One region of the Paenibacillus sp. FSL H7-0442 genome, then DNA from elsewhere that is predicted to be linked to it. Evidence: predicted binding sites of a transcription regulator. Region 1 holds the regulator's gene; the other holds the start of a gene.
What was found. The regulator NrdR, encoded in region 1, represses ribonucleotide reductase genes. The targets are predictions, from matches to a motif close to AACACNATATATNGTGTT.
Positions count from the first base shown of each region.

Region 2: nrdI (class Ib ribonucleoside-diphosphate reductase assembly flavoprotein NrdI) is a predicted target of NrdR. The motif match lies at 6,634-6,651, and genes of this name have one in related genera.

Region 1 covers NZ_CP151963.1:1,822,629-1,833,395, forward strand. Annotated here, with positions in the region: gene mutM (DNA-formamidopyrimidine glycosylase) at 1-229, shown strand, start outside; gene MHH57_RS08280 (MntP/YtaF family protein) at 341-1,132, shown strand; gene coaE (dephospho-CoA kinase) at 1,144-1,740, shown strand; gene MHH57_RS08290 (lytic transglycosylase domain-containing protein) at 1,737-2,300, shown strand; gene MHH57_RS08295 (alpha/beta-type small acid-soluble spore protein) at 2,417-2,641, opposite strand; gene nrdR (transcriptional regulator NrdR) at 2,747-3,214, shown strand; tRNA gene MHH57_RS08305 (tRNA-Ala) at 3,344-3,419, shown strand; tRNA gene MHH57_RS08310 (tRNA-Lys) at 3,432-3,504, shown strand; gene MHH57_RS08315 (alpha/beta hydrolase) at 3,662-4,666, opposite strand; gene MHH57_RS08320 (GNAT family N-acetyltransferase) at 4,663-5,313, opposite strand; gene MHH57_RS08325 (MerR family transcriptional regulator) at 5,330-6,085, opposite strand; gene MHH57_RS08330 (radical SAM/SPASM domain-containing protein) at 6,314-7,192, shown strand; gene MHH57_RS08335 (hypothetical protein) at 7,427-7,606, shown strand; gene MHH57_RS08340 (hypothetical protein) at 7,639-7,977, shown strand; gene MHH57_RS08345 (ABC transporter substrate-binding protein) at 7,988-8,548, shown strand; gene MHH57_RS08350 (hypothetical protein) at 8,676-9,812, opposite strand; gene MHH57_RS08355 (DUF4183 domain-containing protein) at 9,924-10,313, opposite strand; partial or broken gene MHH57_RS08360 (DNA alkylation repair protein) at 10,402-10,767, opposite strand, start outside.
Region 2 covers NZ_CP151963.1:1,977,807-1,988,573, forward strand. Annotated here, with positions in the region: gene MHH57_RS09070 (hypothetical protein) at 1-236, shown strand, start outside; gene MHH57_RS09075 (VOC family protein) at 328-753, shown strand; gene MHH57_RS09080 (MarR family transcriptional regulator) at 915-1,388, shown strand; gene MHH57_RS09085 (MFS transporter) at 1,543-2,784, shown strand; gene nrdF (class 1b ribonucleoside-diphosphate reductase subunit beta) at 2,854-3,819, opposite strand; gene nrdE (class 1b ribonucleoside-diphosphate reductase subunit alpha) at 4,038-6,122, opposite strand; gene nrdI (class Ib ribonucleoside-diphosphate reductase assembly flavoprotein NrdI) at 6,109-6,468, opposite strand; gene MHH57_RS09105 (DUF2500 domain-containing protein) at 6,876-7,238, shown strand; gene MHH57_RS09110 (GNAT family protein) at 7,278-7,838, shown strand; gene MHH57_RS09115 (MFS transporter) at 7,841-9,064, shown strand; gene MHH57_RS09120 (ABC transporter substrate-binding protein) at 9,135-10,767, opposite strand, start outside.

The sequences.
Region 1 (10,767 bases):
TGTCTTGCATGAGGCGATTGTCTCCACGCTAGGTGCGTCCATTCAGGTTGGAGGCTCGTCCATTAAATCGTTCGTGAATGGACAGGGCAAAGCGGGCGACTTCCAGCATCAATTGCAAATCTATGGACGTAACGCGAAGCCTTGCATCAACTGTGGTACATTGATCGAAAAATCTGTTGTAGCCGGACGGGGCACACATCATTGTCCGGTCTGCCAGCCTCTGCGCTAAACAGGCGCAGTCACCCCAAGCCCATCCCTCTCATATATTGTTCCAAGTACCAATACTGCGGAGGATTTCGGTTGTTATAAGACCCTGCCTTCGCAATGGGAGGGAATTGGAGTGGCTAATCATTGGGGAGCCCTGCTGTTACTGGCATTTGCGCTAAGTTTGGACAGTTTCGGAGTCGGTGTTACATATGGTCTGCGCAAAATGAAAATTCCACTGTTGTCGATTGCTATCATCTCCGTATGTTCAGGTTTGGTGATCGGCATATCCATGCAATTGGGCGCATTACTATCTCGTGTCCTGTCTCCTGTATATACGACCGTTTTCGGTGCTGTCATCCTGATCTGTATTGGCTGTTACTCTTTGATTCAAGCTCTGCACCGCAAAGAGGATTTGCCAGAGGATTCAGTGGAGCCCTCTCGGGGTCTGCTTCTTACAAAACAGACTGATCCAGCGAGCAGATCTGTTCTTGGGGAGAAGGAGGGTATGGAGAATGCTGATACCGAGTCTTTCCCTAGCTCAAGAAAAGATCTGTCGGCAGAAGCTTCTGTGGAGCAGCAGGAACGAACAGTATTTTCTCTGGAGTTTCGCAAATGGGGGCTTGTTATTCGGATTCTTCGAAGCCCGTCTGCTGCGGATATGGACCGTTCCGGCAGTATATCTGCTACCGAAGCGGTTTGGCTGGGTATTGCATTATCGGTCGATGCGTTCGGAGCGGGACTCGGGGCAGCTATGCTTGGTTTTCAACCACTGTCTACTGCGCTGGCTATTACGTTATTCAGTGGAACATTTTTGATTGCAGGGATGAAGGCAGGTTTCTTTCTATCAGCATTTCGATTTATGAAGGCGCTGGGTGTATTGCCGGCATTATTACTGATTATGATGGGCATATTGAAGCTGTTATGAGGTGAAAGAGCATGAATATCGGATTAACCGGAGGTATTGCTACCGGAAAAAGCACCGTGTCGGCTCTTTTGGTCGCCAAAGGTGCGCTGCTGATCGACGCAGATGCCATTGCCCGGGAAGTGATGCTTCCGGGGCATCCGGTGTTGGCGGCGGTCATACAGCATTTTGGACAAGCTATAGTGAACAGTGACGGAACTCTGCATCGCAAAAAGCTGGGAGAGATTGTATTCGGAGACCCTGCCCAGCGGCAGGCACTTAACGATATTACACATCCTGCTATTCGTGAGGAAATGCGTATGCGCATGGAAGCATTCGAACGGGAACAGCCGAACAAGCTTGTTTTGGCAGATATTCCGTTACTGTACGAGTCGGGGCTTGAGAGCTTGTACGAGGAAATTATGGTTGTGTACGTACCACGTGATATTCAGCTCCAGCGTCTGGTGCTCAGAGACGGTCTGACGGAGGAGCAAGCTGGACTTCGGCTGTCCGCACAAATGGATATTGAGCAAAAGAAAAGCTTGGCCGATATCGTTATTGATAATAGCGGAACACAGACTGAGACGAAGCGACAAATTGATCAATTTTGGCAGCGGAAGGGACTTGCATGAATATTTTGCGAAAGAAAAGAGTCCTGCTCATTTTGTTTGTCGGGTTTGTCCTGATTCTATTCCTTAATTCAAATTGGATGTCTTGGTTCTATCCAATTCAATATAAGGATGAGATTCGGCAGTATTCACAGACGTATGAAGTAGACCCATTTTTGGTGGCGTCTATTATCCGTGTAGAAACCAATTTTAAAACCAGTAAGCAGTCACATAAGGGGGCGCTAGGGCTGATGCAGATTATGCCGAATACGGCAAATTGGATTATGGACAGCGCCCAGATTCAAAAGGTTCCGCTGGACAGTGTCAAGCACGAGCCTGGCACCAATATTGAGCTGGGAACCTGGTATTTGCATAACCTATCCATAAAGTTTCAGGATAATCCTGTAGCAATCGTAGCTGCTTACAATGCAGGGCCGGGTAAAGTTCAAGAGTGGCTGGATAAGGGAGTGTGGGATGGAAAAGAAGAGTCCATCAAGCAAATCCCTTTTGGTGAAACACGACATTATGTACAGCGGGTCATTTATTACTACAGGCAATACACGAAAATTTATAATGATTTTTAAATCCAAGTTAATGACATGATGAGCTTTTCGCTTTAAAATGAAAAAAGCGTTGGACAGGCTGTTTTTACCAGCCCATCCAGACACTTTTTCTTGTTATTTTTGCATTATTACCGCGATTATTGGTATTGACCTGCCAATTGTTGTTCGGCGATCGTTACGAGGCGTTTTGTGATGTAGCCCCCGATCGAACCGTTCTCATAGGAAGTCATATTACCTTGGTATCCATCTTGAGGAATGCTGATACCCAACTCTTGAGCGATTTCAAATTTCATTTGCTCCAGAGCGCCGGAGGATCTGCTGACTACCAGATTGTTGGAGTTGCCATTGTTTCCTTGTGCCATTGTTGTTCACCTCCTCGCGATATGGTAAACATATTATGATCTGTTTTGACAAAATTATTACTAAAAGTCTTCGGGAATTTATTGGAAAAAGAAAGTGGTGAGATTATGAAATGTCCGTATTGTGCCTACAATGGCACGAAAGTGCTGGATTCGCGACCTGCGAATGATAACAAGTCCATCCGTCGCCGCCGTGAATGTGAGCAGTGTGCCAGGCGTTTTACCACCTTTGAAATGGTGGAGGAAACCCCTCTCATGGTCATCAAAAAAGACGGCAGCCGTGAAGAGTTTAGTCGTGATAAAATGCTGCGCGGTCTCATTCGAGCCTGCGAGAAGCGTCCAGTATCCGTCGAGCAACTGGATATGATCGTATCCCAGGTGGAGAATGCTATCCGCAACACAGCAGCCACAGAAGTGGATAGCCAGCAGATTGGTGAGCTGGTCATGGAACAGCTCTACCCAGTGGATGAAGTCGCCTACGTACGTTTTGCGTCCGTCTATCGTCAGTTTAAAGACATCAATATGTTTATGAAGGAACTGAAAACACTGTTATCTAAAGATACAGCCAGCGACTGATCGCTGACTGTATCTTTTCTGGGCCATGAAGGGAGAAAATTATATTTTTTTATAAAAGTATTGACACAGGGTTAAATATTTTATATGATATAGAAGTCGCTTGAAACGTTGATAAAACTTGCTTATGATGGGGCCTTAGCTCAGCTGGGAGAGCGCATCGCTGGCAGCGATGAGGTCAGGGGTTCGATCCCCCTAGGCTCCACCAAACTTTTATTATGGACTCTTAGCTCAGTTGGTAGAGCAGTTGACTCTTAATCAATTGGTCCAGGGTTCGAGTCCCTGAGAGTCCATCCTTTTAGAAAAACGGCAGAGATGCCGTTTTTTTGTTGTTTATAGATCTATTCCCAGTCTAACCGAGAACAGTTATGAGTTGAATGAGCGCGTAACTGAATGCACAGAAAACAGATCCTAGCATATTCAAAAGAAGTTTGGAAAAAACATCATTGTTTAACGCTCACTTACATAATTGGCAAGGATTTCGAGATACTCGTCATTCACCAATTTTCTTGGGGCGAATACGGCTGTTAAAAAAGTTAGAGATTTTGAACGCGCGATTTTTTCATCCATCATGGAGTGGTCGGCTTCAGGTAAATGAATCACGGACAGTAGCTCTGCGGGGATTTTCTGGTGATAGACTCGCTCGGTATCCTTTACATCAACATTAATATCTTTTCCAGCCAGAACCAAGAGTACAGGAGAATGGAAGTGACTTAATTCTTCGGTGGAATCAGACAGAAAATTTTTGCGTATAAAGCTCCATCTTTCTTTGGAAATCATATCGTCAGGATCGGCTATGCTTAGATATTCTTCATAAGAAGCCTGTCTTTTCAGTAACTGTAGAATCTCTTGATCGTAGTTCAATGTCTTTTGAATTTCTTGCGGAGTAACTCCTTCTCGCTCCAGTTCTTTTCTGGTATTAAATTGTCCTTGGGAAATCCAGTTCACGGCAGGCGATACAAGGATGCTGAATGCAATATCATGCTCCTCTTTAACGATCTTCGGAATGACCCATCCTGCTTGACTGGCTCCCCATAGGCCGATTTTTTGCTTATCAATCATAGGTAAGCTTCTTGCCCAGTCTATTGCATATCGGATCTCCTGTGCGCGGTCCTCCATGCTTTGGGCGAGCCAATTGCCAGGAGCGCTGTTAATACCGGGCTTATTCAGTGACAAGGAGGCATAACCCTTGGAAGCGAACTTTTCCCACAGTGGTTTGTATCCATCATCATAGGTGTCATTAATAGGACCATCCCCATGGACAAAAATAACCAATCCAATTTTTCCCGAGTAGTTTTTAGGCAAAGTTAATGTACCTGTTAACAGCCCTTTAGGTGTCGTGATTTGTATTTTTTCTTCTGTCATCTTGTAGGAATTTTGATATAGAACAATGAGTACCAAGGCAACAGCCAGAGCTGCCGCAATACCAAAAGTAAGCTTGAGTGTTTTTTTCAATGATGCTCTCTCCTCGAATGCAGGTTCTCTTGCCAACTCATCAGATGCCATACAGGCTCCTTGAACCAAAAATGCCGTAACCCATTATATTTGGATTGTTTTACTTCAAACGCCAGTTGGTGATACAAACGGATAGCCCCTTGGTTCTTATGCGCTACGTGAAGCGTCAATGCATGAAAACCAGATTCAACCGAAAATTGCTGTGCGAAAGCTACAAGATGGCGTCCTATTCCCTGATTACGATGACTTGAACGAATCGCCAAATGATCAATGTAACACTCATTTGCAGCAGGGGTATACTCTAGCGCATGCATACCTGCCAAAAATTTAAATACATTGAAACAACCAAACTGCTTTAGGAGCGGAGTCAAAGAAATGGGGTTTGTTTCAGGAAGTGAAGAGTAGGAGGGTTTCCATTTAAGGGAAAGAACACCGATAACTTCTTCGTTTTCTTTGGCTACAAATTGTTTCATAGATGTAGAATAAGGATTTTGAACCCAAACCTGCATTAACAACTGCTGTGTAGCTTGATCCTCTAGTGTAACAAGAGATTGGAATTTTGCTTTAAACGATTCGACTAAAAGACTGCAAACAGCTTCATGGTCTTGTTTCTGGTATGCAACAATGTCAAAAGATTTTGCACTCATGTAACACCTCCAAGATTTATTCTACTTTGACTTGAATTTCATATTGTAGCTTGTTGTTGTCGAACATCGAAAGATAAGATTTTTCTACTAGAATGATCTTGCTTTGGCAGTTATATTGGTGATGAGCTACATATCGTTCCATTTGTTTGATCTCATAATCAATCTCAGGTTCTTCAATGACGGAAAGATGCTTATAAAGATAGTTGCCTTCTTCCAGAATATAGTCAGCCACATCCGCCGTTTCATAACACAGCTTCAACTGTCCAGCATCAGGCAAGTAATGCATGTCATTTTCAAATAATCGAGGTGGGGCAGGGCGGTGTTCAAATAGGTTTCCGGCAGTGAACTCTTGACCATTCTCTAATGCAAACCATAGCTTTAAATGACGGGGACCTAATCGTTTGACTTGATACTCATCGCCCTGCTGGGTCCGATTATTATATTCTTCTAACACTTTGTGAATAAACTGTTCATGCATCTTTAAGTTAGCTATTTCAGCTTGTACTTTTTGCAACGAATGCTCTAAAAGCTGGTTATAATCATCGGCAGCATAGGAAGTCATACATTCTTGAATCTGACCGACAGGGACATTTAATTTACGTAGTAATAAAATATGCGATAGCTGATAAATCTCATGAAGCCCGTACATCCGATATTGATTTTCTTCAGTATGTGATGGATAGAGGATTCCCTTTTCTTCAAAATATCGCAGTTGATGTACAGATACATTCATAAGCTGAGCAAGCTGGCTGATCGTAATGTGTTCTTTCAATGAGAGGACTCCTTACTGATATTTGAATAACTCCACTATAAACCTTAGGTCAGACCTAGGGTCAATAGAAAATATCAAACAAATCTTGGATAGGCGTAGGTGTCGAGCATTTGATGCCCACACCAAGGGGGAGACTGGAGAGTTTACCTGTCGGTAATAACCCGTTATAATCATAAGATTAGTGAGCATAAACAAGATGCTCAGGATGAAGGTTAGAATGGGGAAATCATGTTGAAAACTTTTAAAAAGGTATACATTGAGATAACGAGCATTTGCAATCTCGCATGCAGCTTTTGTCCTCAAACACAGCGTGTCAAAAAATTTATTGATCCGGAAGTTTTTCGAAATGTGCTTGATCAGGTCAAACCACATACAGATTATATCTATTTGCATGTAAAAGGAGAGCCGTTGCTCCATCCGAAAATTGATCTTTTACTGGAAAGTGCTCATGAGAAAGGCTTAAAGGTCAATATTACCACTAATGGTACCTTGCTGCCGAAGACCGAACATAAGCTGCTTGGGCAACCAGCGCTGCGTCAGATGAACTTCTCTCTCCATAGTTTTGACGGACATGAAGGCTCCGTGGATCGAGAAGGATATTTGGGTAATATCTTCACGTTTGTAAGAGAAGCGGTGAAACACAATGTCATTATTTCGTTCCGTCTCTGGAACTTGACTGAAGATAATTTGACTAATGTGCAGCGTCAGCGCAACCGGGAAACACTTGAACGACTGGAGCAAGAGTTTGGACTGGACTATCGGATTGAGGAAAAGGTGATACCGGGTAGTGGGGTCAAAATTGCACCAAACGTTTATTTGAATCAGGACCACGAATTTGAATGGCCGAGCCTCAGTGCCCCGGAAGATGACGGAAAAGGCTTTTGCCATGCACTCCGTAGCCAAGCAGCGATATTGGTGGATGGAACGGTGGTCCCTTGCTGTCTGGATGGAGAAGGTGTCATTAATTTAGGTAACGTGCATGAGCAATCTTTTTCCGACATTGTGGAAGGGGAGCGTGCAAATCGTCTGTACTTCGGGTTCTCCAAAAGAGAAGCGGTAGAAGAGTTATGCCGAAAATGCGGGTACCGCAAACGATTTGGAACATAGTCATACAGGTAGAGCTTTAATCGACAGTAGAATGAATCGCAAGAAAGATAGCCCTTTTGCAGGGCTTTTTTACTTATATTTTGATATATACATAATTAATGGTTTTAAACTGTTCAGAGGAAGTTGGATATATTCGATTGCTTGTGAGAATGATTATCAATTATAATAAATTTAATTCTGATAGGACGGAATAAGAATTGAAGGAACGGTTTGGATGGGGGCTGAGCGGTAGTAATGAAGTTGAACGATCACATTTTGCTGTGGAATCATGTTTTTATACAGGTGATGGATGTTCGTCATAGGAAGATCGAAAAAGGAGAGGAGCTTCGAGCCTATCGACTTCCTGCCAGTGCGTTCTTATATGCCGTGCGTGGAAGCGCACGGGTACGGTTGGATACAGTATTCACAGGATAGAGCGTTTCCATGTACTGCATGGCGGAAAAGGAATGTGCCTGAGTATCCTAGCGGAGGATGTGCTTGAATATTACATCATTTTGTACAGGGCGACGTTGGCCCTGCCTGATCGCAAAGAGATAGCACAATTGCTGGAAAAGGGAAATCCCTTTCAGAATCAGTATGCTTTCGCACCACATTACCCGCTGTCCCTGTACGAGAAAGTGAAGCTGTTGGAGCAAGAATGGCGTGGAGCTTCTGGACTTGGCAAACTGCATGTTAAAGCCTTGTTTCATCAATTTGTATACGAGTTGTTGCAGCAGTTGTATTGGCAGGGCATCGAACCTCTTAAGCCCGACCTTGTATCGCAGGCTCATGCACGGAAGAGTTAAAATAACGGCCATGATGATTATGCTGTGTTTATCATTGATGCTGGGAGCTTGCTCGGCTCCGACGAATACAAATGGAAGTTCGCAAACGAAGGCTAATCATACAGCGACAACATCCAACAGCGATGGACAAGCGGCAGTGCAAGCACTGGATAAATTCCGTAGAATCAGTGAAATCTTTGGCAAGCAGAAAGAAGCCGAGCAGTGGATTACTGAATACGAGAAGAAAGCTGCAGAGGCCAGAATGAAAATTCAAGGTATCGTTAAGGACGGAGAGACGGTTTCAATTGTACAAGTCGCCAATAAATCGATATATGTTTTGGCAGCGAAAGGCGGCAATTACGGAAGTCCGACCATTTATCAGATGCTAAAGCTGCCACCTACCAAGAAGGCATTGAATATGAAAGAAGGATTTGAAAATATTTCACTTGAGGTTTTACCCGAGTATATGGGAGATCACATCTTTGTATACGGTTCAGAAGATGAAGGGGCTAATCAGATTCTGCATAGTGAGCTATGGAAAGGCCTTCAGCTGGATACCATAGTTAATCTCTTATTAGCCCACAAAAAATAAAAGGATGTACAAGTAACATCTCCTATCTAAACAAGGGGAAGCTTTTAGAATTTCAAGCTGTGATAGTCATATAGACAAAATCCGCTTAACACAAAGATTCCTAAGTGTTTGGCGGATTTTATCATGTCTATATTTCTTCTTCTCTGTATGTTTTGGTGTATCTTTGAAATTCAGATTTTTGATTATCGTAATAATCAGCTCTCGTCCAAAAAATAATTTGAGAGAATGAGTCGGAATGTTCCAAATAAGTGATTAGATATACAATTTTTACTTTATCACTCTCTACCCATACTTCGTATTGCAAGCCTTGATTCCCGTTTATATTGACCTTTACTGGTCCTGTCGAAATAATCCCTTTTCCAGACCTTTTGAGTACTAATTGAGCTGAAAACTCAGCGTAATCTTTTAATGTGATCATTGAGGATTTCTCATACGGCAGTTCAGATTTCCAATCCTTGATGATCGTCATGTATGCATCGTTTTTTTCATACCAAGCTTGAATTAGCGCATCTGGATTAAGAATTAAACCAGTCTTCCATATATAAGGGAGACGAATTTGTTGCGTGGCATCTTCACTTTTAAATGTTTTCAAAATAGTTGTTGAGCGAAGGTCTGGCTTAACTTGTGAGTCGCTTAAGACTTTCAAGGAGCTGGCTATAGTTGCAAATTCGTGATGTTGTTCTACTGCAGAGCCTCCCCTTGAATAGATTAATACTTGAAGATAGTGCTGCTTACTCTCTAACATGGCACTGAAGTAATAGACCTGTTGGCCATTGTATTTCCCGCTATAATCGGCTGTTCTGGCGGTTGTGGAATCAATCTGGATTGGGGTAGTATCCACAGCCTTAAAGTTTTCTAGGCCCAATGCGGAGATTTCTTCACGTTGCTGTACGAATTCGTCGAGCGTCATATTATTTGCAAAAGCTGACTTGGGGACACGGAAAACCAGACCTACATTCTTTTTTTCTTTGTCACAAACACTAAGCACCGAATCCAGTTGTCCCTGTTTAAATTTACGCCAGCCAGCGGGAATGGTAAGAGCCACAAGATCCTTATCCGAGGTAACGGTATGAGGCAGCGACTCTGTGACGGGTAGAACAGGCTGACTTTCTTTGTCTACAACTGTTGTACTATGAGTCGCATTGTCTACATCAGAATTTGTTTGGACTGCAGTTGCAGCATTTTTTGAGGTGCAGCTGGTAAGCATGAGCACTGCGATCAGTGCAATAACATAAAATCGGAAATGCGCAAAATTGAATTTCATGGAAATAACTCCCTCTGTTTCATATTTACAAAGGAAATTTTACCCTTTTATAAAATTATAAAAAAGAGGCGTTTGTCCTGTTTTACGTAGCTCAGTCGCTTATGGTAGTCGTTACTGAACATTGTTGACAGAGGTTGAGGAGGCACTAGAGTTGAAATTAATAACTTCAACGACTACTGTCGCGCCAACAATCAGGCCTGTATTTATAATTAGGTTTGTAGCAGAAAGCGTTGTTAAGCCGCCTCGCTGCAACGTCCCATTTACAAATACATTGTAGTATCCGCTACTGGTCGGAACAACAAGACTGTTTGTCGCGACTGAAGTACCACTATCATTCATGAAATATTGTGCTGGGATAGTGGTCACTCCACCAAATATATTACCAAGCACGACAATAGCTGTGTAACGATTAACCACTGGAGTGACATTGATACTTGTTGTGATAGCAATGTTTCCAGATACGATACTGTCTGCTTCCAGATAGATTTGAATAATAGACATAGGAATTCCTCATTCCTAATACTCCAGATAAATATCATAGTTTATGTGAATATTCTAGATATGGATTGGATGGGGAGGAGTCTTCTAATTATTTCTCTTTGTTCAAGCTTCTTTGGGCCCGGGTTACTATTCGCTTCGTTTCTTTAGTATCCGAAGCCATCAGCCATGCATTACAAACTTGAAGAACTCATTCCGGGCTGGTTTTGCTGGCATCATTCAACCAATTGCCAACGGAGTCCTGGACATATTTGACCGGATCGGACTGAACAGCCTCCAAGAGCGGAAGAGCCAACTCGGGATGTTCTTTTAGTTCAGGGATGTGCTTGGCCCAAACGCCTTGTGGTCGGGTTAATTCAATGGCAAAACGACGTATGTTAGCATCCTCATCTCGCACCCAACTGTCTAACAGGGCAAGCCCTTCAAGCAGTTGCAAGGATATGGATTCTCTCACGGC
Region 2 (10,767 bases), 160 kb from region 1:
AGGGATATGACGATGGCTCATCCTTTTTGTTGGGGAAAATTATAGTTACACCGGAGGAATATCAGGATTGGGCTGAGAGTTACTATGAGTTGCCGATTTCTCTAGGGGTGGTAAGCCAGATTTTCAACGGCGTTCCGATCACTGCACAGATGATCTCTGCGCTTCATCCACAGCGTAACGTTACGGAAGCGATAAAGGAGCTAAAGCAGCTTGGCGTTCAAGTGCATGAAAGCTAAGAATACAGATTTGTTTTTCTTGACAAGTTTTGTATATAATACAGGAGAAATGCTGGGTTAACCACCTCGAATTAAAGGAGCTGTGTTGAAGATGTCCAAACGTTTGATTCCTTACATCACGATGGATGGAAATGCAAAAGAAGCAATCGAATTTTATAAAGAGGCATTGGATGCTCAACTGCTTTTTATTCAAACCTTTGGGGAAATGCCGGAAAACCCCGATTTTCCCATTCCCGCAGAGGTCAAGGAACGTGTGGGACATGCTACCCTTAAAGTGGGTGAGACAGAGCTCATGTTTTCTGATACCTTTCCCGGGTCACCGTTTAGCCGCGGGAATCAGGTGAGCATCTGTATTACAACCGATAGTGTGGAGCAAGCTCAAAAAATGTTTAATGCTCTACAGCAGGGAGGACAGGTGGGAATGCCTTTGCAGGAAACCCATTTTAGTCCAGCTTATGGGAATGTAACAGACAAGTTTGGTGTCACTTTTCAAATGTTCACTGAGGCTGGGTCTTAAGAAATGTAAAACGGCTCGATTCCGCTACTTTAGCGATCTGGCCGTTTTTTTTTCGTGTATGCCCTCGTGCTCAATTCAATAATTATTTTAATATTGTTGAAATAGAAACAAAAATATACTATATTGTATTGTTAATGCACCAACGGGTGGGAGGACAGGCCATGAACAAAGAAGAACAGGTCATAGTGGGTTTCAGGGACTTATTTAACAAGATGGTTTGGCTTAATAAAGATAAGATGGAAGACAGCCTTAAGGGTTATAAGCCTTCTGAAGTACATTGCATCGAATACATTGAAAGAAATGCAGATTCCAACGTGACAAAACTTGCGGAGTCCCTTTATATGACTACCGGTGCCATAAGTAAAATAACTAAGAAGCTTATAAAAAAAGGCATTATCGAAAGCTACCAGAAGCTGGATAACAAGAAAGAAGTCTATTTTAGGCTTACTGAGGAAGGGAAAGTAATCTATAACATCCATGAGGAACTGCACAAAGAGTTTCAAGAGCGGGATAAAGCCGTATTTGAGCAGGTAACCGAAGAACAATTTAACAGTATGATTAGCTTCTTGGAAAAGTATAGTAGGCATTTGGATGCAGAAATAAAAAAACAGGGTATAGATATTAAGACGGAATAAATTTGAATAATGAAAATCAAACCATAGGCAGCCGGGCTCTATTGAGAACGGGCTGCATTTTTTTGTTATTATTTTGTTGCCGAGGAAGCAAAATTGTGATACGATATTTTTGCTTCCGAGGAAGTAAAAATTAACCTTTAAGGGGAGAAATGAAGTGTTCAAATGTAGATCACACAATGAACAGAACACAGAACAAACCGTAGATAAACACGCTTTAATATTCGGCCTTATCTCTGTATTTCTTTGCGGAATAGGCTTCAGTATCATAATACCTGTCGTCCCATTCTTAGTGCAGCCTTATACAAGCAGTCCGGGAGAACAAGCTATAGTTGTTACGCTGCTGACCTCTGTTTATGCATTCTGCGTGTTTTTTGCGGCTCCCGTACTTGGAGCTTTGAGCGACAAATATGGCCGTCGTCCATTGCTCTTAGTATGCCTTTTGGGTTCCGCAATTGGGTACTTGGTTTTTGGCATAGGAGGAGCTCTATGGGTACTATTTGCTGGGCGCATCATAGAAGGGTTAACAGGCGGGAGCATAAGCACGATCTTCGCCTATTTTGCAGACATCATTCCTCCAGAAGAGAGAACCAAATACTTTGGATGGGTGAGTGCGGTTGTAGGTGTAGGCACTGTCATTGGGCCAACTCTAGGCGGATTACTTGCCAAGTTTGGTTATTCTGTACCCATGTATTTTGGAGCAATCATAACTTTATTGAACGTTGTTTATGGATTCTTTTTTATGCCTGAGAGCCTTGACAAGAAACATAGACTGAAAGAGATTACCTTTGTAAGACTGAATCCATTTACACAGCTTGCAAATCTGCTTTCCATGAAAAACTTAAATAGGTTACTTGTCTCTGCGTTCTTACTTTGGATACCCAACGGATCTTTACAGGCCGTTTTTTCACAATTTACAATGGATACTTTCAGTTGGAGGCCTGCACTAATCGGACTTATGTTTTCAATTATGGGTTTCCAAGACATCATTTCACAAGGTTTCATCATGCCCAAGCTTTTGATAAAACTTAATGATAAACAGATAGCCATTCTTGGAATGGTTTCGGAGATTATAGGTTACAGTCTTATTGCGCTATCTACTTTGTTCTCATTCTATCCTCTTTTTATCGCTGGAATGTTTATATTTGGTTTTGGTGATTCGATCTTTGGACCTTCATTCAACGGGATGCTCTCCAAGTCTGTCGATTCTAGTGAACAAGGAAGGATTCAAAGAGGTAGTCAATCTATTCAGGCTTTAGCAAGAATGATTGGGCCTATTATTGGGGGTCAAATCTATGTATCACTTGGTCATGCCGCACCCGCTTTTATGGGTATAATCCTTATAACAGCGGCAATACCAGTTTTATATAAGCGAACGCATGCTACCTACTTTCTTTAGGCAATAGGGTTTCAGAACTCAGGGACAAGTTCTGAAACCCTATTTGTTTACAGTTTTACGTAATTGTACTTATACGCCAAAATTAAAATCATCATCTGTCAGCGGCTCTACATTCATCGCCCGCACATAGCCGTTTCCTTTTTTAGAAAAGAAATCATGCTGCTTAGTATGGGTGCTGATGCCGTTGAATACAATGGGATTAACTTCTTCTTCTTCAAACAGTGGATCAAAGCCCAAGTTCATCATGGCCTTGTTGGCATTATAGCGCAAAAAGACTTTCACATCGTCTACGAGTCCAATAGGGGTGTAAATTTGCTCGGTGTATTGTTCCTCGTTATTATGCAAGTAGCGCAGCAAGCCTACCAGCGTCTGGTAAAGATCACGTTGTTCTTCCTCGTCCAATTCTGCATAAATCTCCTGTGCCAGTACACCTACGTACACACCGTGAATACTTTCGTCCCGTAAGATCAAATCGATAATTTCTCCACTACATGTCAGCTTGCCCTGGCCCGCCAGATAAAGAGGATAGAAGAAGCCGCTATAAAACAAATAGCTTTCTAACAGCACCGACGCAGCCATCGCGAGATAGAGGTCTTTCGGTGTGTGGATATTCATATAATATTGACGAATGGTTTCTGCTTTGGTTTGGAGATGTGGATTTTCTTCCACCCAGCGGAATACACCGTCAATTTCTTCCGTGGAAGCTAGCGTTGTAAAGATACTACTGTACGACTTGGCATGGATTTGTTCCATCATCGCCATAAAGCTTAGTACGGCTTTGCGTTGCAGTCCGTCCACATGCTCCATAATTTGCGGCATACCTACACCGCCTTGAATGGTATCCAGCAGTGTTAATCCGCCCAGCACCTTCATGTAGGCTTCTTTTTCGATATCACTGAGGGTTACCCAGGACATTTTATCGTCAGACAACGGGATTTCATCATCCGTCCAAAATTGCATGATGTTCTGGTTCCAGAACATCAGTGTAAAATCATCGTCCGAGCGATTCCAGTTTACGGCTTGTATACCTGTCATTGTTAGCATTCTCCCTTCAGCTTGCGAGATTCCCTAGAAACACACATTGAAATAGTGCAGGCGAATCATCGTATGCTTGACATACGGAAGCTGTATCCGCGAGGGTCTTGTCCAGCCCCGTAAAGGTCTGAACCACACGCTGGATACAGCTTCTAATGCAAAGCATCCATATCTATTTAAAATCTAATTTTTATACTACAGCTTGTTACCATTTATGCTTAGATGGAGCAGGTGAGGCACTCTTCCACAGACAGCTTTTTGGTGCGTGTGTAGTATAACGATTTAAGTCCTTTGTGTGCGGCGTACAGATAGCAACGTGCTAACTGACGCGTAGTCACGTCACTGTTCACATGAAGAACGGTCGAAATTCCTTGGTCCACATGCGGCTGGATTTCTGCAATCAGATCCAGCACTTTGAATTGGTCCATTTGATAAGCGGATTTATAGAAGAACACGTTATCCTTTTGCAAATAAGGCATTGGATAGTAGGTCGTCGAATTGGCATAGGTACGGGTTTCAATCTGCTCAACAATCGGCATGACGCTGGATGTTGCATTTTGAATGTACGAAATGCTGGCAGTCGGCGCAATTGCCATACGATAGGCGTGGTACAGGCCATTTTTCATCACATCTGCTTTTAATTTGTCCCAGTCCGCTGTAGTCGGAACATAGATGCCCTTGAACAGCTCTTGCACACGTGCAGTTGTTGGACGATAATCTGTGTTCAGGTATCGGTCAAAATATACGCCTGTCGCATAATCCGATTCCTCAAATCCATAAAAGCTTTGTCCAGCCGCTTTCGCGATTTCCATACTCTTTTCGATGGAATGATAGTTCATCGTCATGAAGAAGGTACGGGCAAAGTCTTTTGCTTCATTGCTTTCATACGCAATTTTGTTCTTGGCAAGGTAGCCGTGCAGATTCATGACACCCAAACCGACGGAATGCATTTCACGGTTCGCTTTCGCAACACCTGGCGCATTAGCTACTTGGGTCATATCGCTGACCGAGGTGAGCGCAATCATACCCTCGTGAACGGATTCGCGGATTTTGCCATGCTCCATCACATTTACAATGTTCAGAGAAGCCAGATTACAGCTCACGTCCCGGCGGATGGTATCCTGTTGGCCGTAATCTGTAATTTCGGAAGTTTCCTGCAACTGGAAGATTTCCGTGCATAGGTTCGACATCTTGACTTGACCCACGTTTTTAAGAGCATGTGCCTGGTTCGCGTTACTTTTGTTCATGATATATGGATAACCAGACTCCAACTGAATCATGGCAATTTTCGTCAGCATGTCACGTGCGCTCATCGCTATTTTTTTCTTCACCCGATCGTCGGCGAGCAGCGTGTCGTACATTTCATCCAAATCCATGTCGTCCAGATGTGTTCCATAGGCTTTGAACACACTGTAAGGAGCAAATACATGCAGCGGTTCATTATCTTGAGCCAGCTTGTAAAAACGGTTTGGCACCAGCAATCCAATCGAAAGTGTCTTAAGACGTACTCTTTCGTCAGCATTGATTTTTTTGCTATCCAGAAACTCCAGCACATCCCATCCGAAAATGTTGTAATAGGCTGCCCCAGAGCCTTTACGTTGCCCCATTTGATCCGCATAAGAGAAGCCGTCTTCCATCAGCTTCAGCACAGGCATAATGCCTTTTGCTGCGCCTTCTACGCCTTTAATCGCTTCGCCGCGTGCCCGCAGCTTCGACAGGTTAACGGCAACACCGCCGCCGATTTTGGACAATTGCATGCAAGTGTTTAGCACATAGTTGATCGAGTTCAGGGAGTCGTCCATTTCGAGCAAGAAGCAGGATACCAATTCCCCACGGCGGCTTTTGCCTGCATTCAGGAACGTTGGTGTCGCTGGCTGGAGACGTTGCTCCATCATCGAGCGGGACAACAGGCGTGCCGTATCCGCGTTACCGCGTCCCAAATGCAGGGCAACCGCGGCTACCCGATCAGGGTAATGTTCCAGATAGACTTTACGGTCATTACTCTTCATTGCATAATCGGTATAAAACTTGGATGCTGCCATATAGGAAGGGAATTTAAAATTATAGCTATGAGTGATATGGAAAATATCATTAATTTCGTCAGCCGTGTAGCTGTTATAGAAATTTTCGTAATAATCATTCTCAATCATATACAGCACTTGAGCGGCTGTGTCAGCAAACTTCAAACTCCGTTCCTGAACTTCCTTCATAAATTCTGCTACAGCCTCTTGGTCCTTTTCCAATTGGAAAAAGCCGTCTGTATCGCGTTTCATCAACATGTTGTTCAATTCAATATGCCGCAACTCGGCTCACCTCCTGTTTAAAACGCTCTACATCTCCGAACGTTCCAGATAATTCAAATTTACTAATCACGGGGACATTATAATGATCGGCAATCAAATCCGCACTTTTGGCAAATTTCTCACCCCAGTTACGGTTGCCGCTTGCAGCTACACCAACAAGGTTTTGAGCATTCTTTTTCAAAAAGGAAGATACCCTCTCAGGTATCTGCCCAAACCCAGTTGTATATGTAATAAGTACGTAAGGTTCTTCTATAGTCATTTGCTCCTCGATCTGAACCGCTGGAAGCTTGAGCTTGTTTATAAATCTTTTTACATTGCCGGTCTTGGAATCATATGCAATCAGCATGGTATGCAACCTCCTTAAACATTTAACGAAAAAAGAAAACGGCATTGCCTGGGATCTATTATAGATGGAATCCCTTGCTGGCTGCGCCATTTAAGATTTTTGACTCTATATTTACATGTATTTTCATACCTGTATCTTCAAGATATCGGGCATAAATACGTTTTTTACACTATATTTAGAGTACATTCTCTATTTTATATCTATATATAGTTTTGTCAATCGGTCTAGAGGGGATCAGAGGACCCAGATCGGGTAGAAGTCCAAGCGGGGTGCGGAAAAGAGCGAAAGAACTTTTTTTTCGTAAGTATGTTAAAAAAGTATTGGAGTTTTTGAGGGTGAAGATGTACGATTTGTCAATGGGCAATTGAATGGAAAATTTACATTTTACTGTAGAAAGGATGAAGTGAATGGGAAGTGATTCTATGGAAGTTCAATCGTTTAATACGATCTTTTTTATCGTATTTGGACTCATTGCTTTTGTAATGATTATGGGAATTGTCAAAACGATCGGAGCGGGCCTGTCCAATCAAGCAGCCGAACGGGTACAACGTTCATGTAAGGTTGTGGATAAACGGACGAGAGTGCGTGGGGGATCAGGCGATTTTTCAGCTTCGACCTATTATTATATCACCTTTGAGTTTGACGGGGGTGAGCGTAAGGAGCTGGAGGTGAAGGATAGGGACTTTGGTATGATTGTGATCGGGGATCGTGGGGAGCTTCATTATAAAGGTACACGTTTTCTGGAGTTTGTGAGAGTAATGGAAGCATAAAGGTGCTTAAACAAATACATAATCGGAGGGAAGATTACGATGCCGCATATCATTGGAAAACGAGTTGTATTGAGAGAATACCGTCAAGAGGATATACCAGATATCCGAAAATGGGTCAATGACCCGGAAATCACACGTGGTTTAAGCGACGTGTTTATCTATCCGCATTCACAGGTGAATAGTGAATCTTTTGTACAGATGATGATTGACGGCAACCCCGAGATCAAAGGTTTTGTCATTGCGCATAAAGACACCCTGGATTATATCGGACAACTGGACTTATTTAAAATCAACTGGGTGAATCGGCATGCCACCCTTGGAATTGTGATCGGGCGTGACGGTGATCTGGGCAAAGGTTATGGACGGGAAGCGATCCGGCTGTTACAAAAATTTGCATTTCATACGCTGAACCTACATCGACTGGAGCTGGAGGTCTATGCGTTCAATGAACGTGCACACCGTTGCTATTTGGCCAGCGGCTTCAAGGAGGAAGGGCGGCTGCGGGAAAAGCTATTCAGGGAAGGGCGATACTATGACATTATTCAGATGGGGATTTTGCGAAGTGAATATGAGGCTGCACAGCAATCGACGGAATCCTGAGAGTGCAACCTCATAAGCTATATTACTCCGTCAGCTTTCTTCAATTTTTTATGAGTGAAATCACGGGGACTACGCTCATCCTTTTTTTATTAGCTAAAGGACTTTCTTTGCAGAGTGCGAACTTCTTACTGGTTGTATTCTTTGTAAGTATTTTTCTGTTTGAGATACCTACTGGGGCTATTGCAGACAAGTATGGAAGAAAAATCTCTGTTATTTTGGGACTTTGTTGTTTTCTAGCCTATAGTGTATTGTTCGTTTCGACAGATCATATCGGGGTGCTTGTGTTTGCGCAAGTCTTTGGAGGTCTGGCTATATGTTTACAATCAGGTTCGTTGGAATCATGGGTTGTGGAAAATAGTGATAAGCCCATGGAAGTTCTTTTTACAATCTCTAACAGTATACAGTACATTTCAGGATTTATTTGTGGTCTGTTGGGGGCCTTTCTCGCAACTTTTAACTATTCACTTCCATGGGCGGTTAGCATTTTATCTATTATTGTATGCATTTTTCTATGCTTCTTTTATATGGATGAGGAGAATGTGGCTCATCGAAAGACGTCCACTACCCGCATTAAAACGATTATCGGAGAAAGTGTCCGTATCGGTTTTGAAAATAAGTCTATCTGGATTGTGTTTATGATTGGCTTATTTATCAGCTTTTCAAACTCGGCTGGAAATACATTTCAACAGCCACGTCTGGTGGGTCTTTCCGAACAAGGGATTTGGATTATGGGGTTTATCAAGGCAGGGTATTCACTATGTATGACTTTGGGAAGCTACCTGGTTCGAAAGCTAGGCGCACGATACAGTGATGTACATATACTCATGTATGCTTGCGGCATGATTGGAGTATGGCTCATTTTTGCCGGTGCGTTCAACACATTTTATCCTGTACTGCTTACCTTTTTGATCTATGAAATTGGGCGCGGCATGTACCCGGTTGCCAAACAAATTTTTCTGAACAAAAGAATCTCTAATGAGTATCGTTCTACACTACTATCTTTGGATTCTGCGATTTCACAATTAGGCATGTGCATAGGTTTAATCGTGACAGGGACCATCAGTCGTAATTTTACGGATTTGTCTTCCGATCAAACACCTATTCAAATATCTTGGGTGATGTGTGGGGGGATTGCGTTGATTCCTATCATCTTATTGTTTTACGTCAATCGTGTATCAGGGAAAAGTAATTCTTGGAAAGAAAAAGAAACCAAACAGAATATGTAATAATAGTTAATGTAGAAGGGCTGAACAGCATGGTCTGTCAGCCCTGTAATATTTCATTGAAAGACAAACCCTATTTTTCGCCGTACCACAGTTTCAGCCGATTTTGAATTAGGTCAGTGTAGATTTCTTCAGCCTTTGGCACACCCGCCTGATCTAGCTCTTGGAGCATGCGGTCATACACAGCGTCGAACTGATCTGGCTTGGCGAGTACGGCCTCAGGAATGCGTTTGCGTACAATGTCCTGCGACTTTTGATAAATAACATTGTAATTCGTATTGGTCGGAACAGGCATGTTGTAGGCAGCCCCCCACTCTTTTACCGGAAAATCTTTTTCGTTCGGGAACAGGTCTTTCCACGTATGGGCTTTGTATGCCTGAAGGGACTCTTTCTCGGCTTTACTATAATTTTCGGTAATCATCTCCGGATAATTGGTTGTGTAATAATTGCCCGAAGGGTCCTTCACGCTATCGCCGTAATGTGGCCCCCATATCCAGTACAAACCGATACCTGACTCTCTGCTAAAAGAAGCGTTATCGGTGTTCTTACGTTGTTGCACATCCGCCGGAATGACTCGTTTGCCATTCTCTACGTTGTAATGCTGGCCTTCAATTCCCCAATTACGTAAAATTTGTCCTTCGTCGGAGGCCAGAAAATCCAGAAACTTGATAGCTCGCACCGGATTTTCACATGAGGTTGTAATTCCGATCCCGGATGCGGTATCGAAGCCGATGGGCTGGAGGGAATGGTCCTCGTATTTCTCATTTAAAGTGACTGGAAAATGGGCGTAAGTGAATTCATCCTTACCTGCTGCTTTGAGCGCATTTTCGGCATCTTGATAGTTCCATTCCTGATCAATGAGTCCGATGACACGGCCTGCGGCAATTTTGGACTTGTACTGATCACTTTTTTGCACAAAAGTATCCTTATCCAACAGTCCCTCATTGTACATATGGTTCAACCAACGGAAATATTCACGTTCTTCTGGGCGCTTGTAGTGAAGAATGGCTTTGTGTGTTTTAGGATCAATATAATATTCGCCATCGTCGGGTCCACCTGTAGCAGTAACAGCCGGGTTTGTCACTGTAATTTGAATTTTCCAGTCCTCGGCATCGAGTGATAGGGGGATGGTTCGCTGTCCATTGGTGGTTGGATATTTGGCGACATAATCTTTAAGTGCTTTTTCAAAATCTTGAACGGTGCGGATTTTAGGGTATCCGAGCTTCTTAAGTGCCTGGTGCTGGATTTCGAAGCCGGCTTGTGCATCAAACGCAATGTGATCCACACCCAGATTGGTCGGGATCGTGTAGATGGCTGGATCTTCACTACTATATTTAATACGATTAAAATAGTCTCCATACACTTTCTTAATGTTAGGGCCGTATTTGTCAATGAGGTCGGTTAAGTCAATGAGTGCCCCGGCATCGACTAACTTGCCAATGTCTGATTTAGGGTACACGAGATCTGGATATTCTCCGCTCGCTGCCATTAAAGCAAACTTTTCCTCGCCTCGACCATTGACAGCATGTTCGGCATTTAGCGTAACGCCCGTTTTCTTGATAATTTCCTGTCCGACAGCATCCTTCATGTTGTTCCAGTTAGAGCTGGAATCACCGCCAAAGAAAGTAAATGTAATGGGACTGGTGTCATTAGGATCTTCATTTTCTGCCTTACCGTCTGTTCCATTCGCACAGCCCGTTGTAACG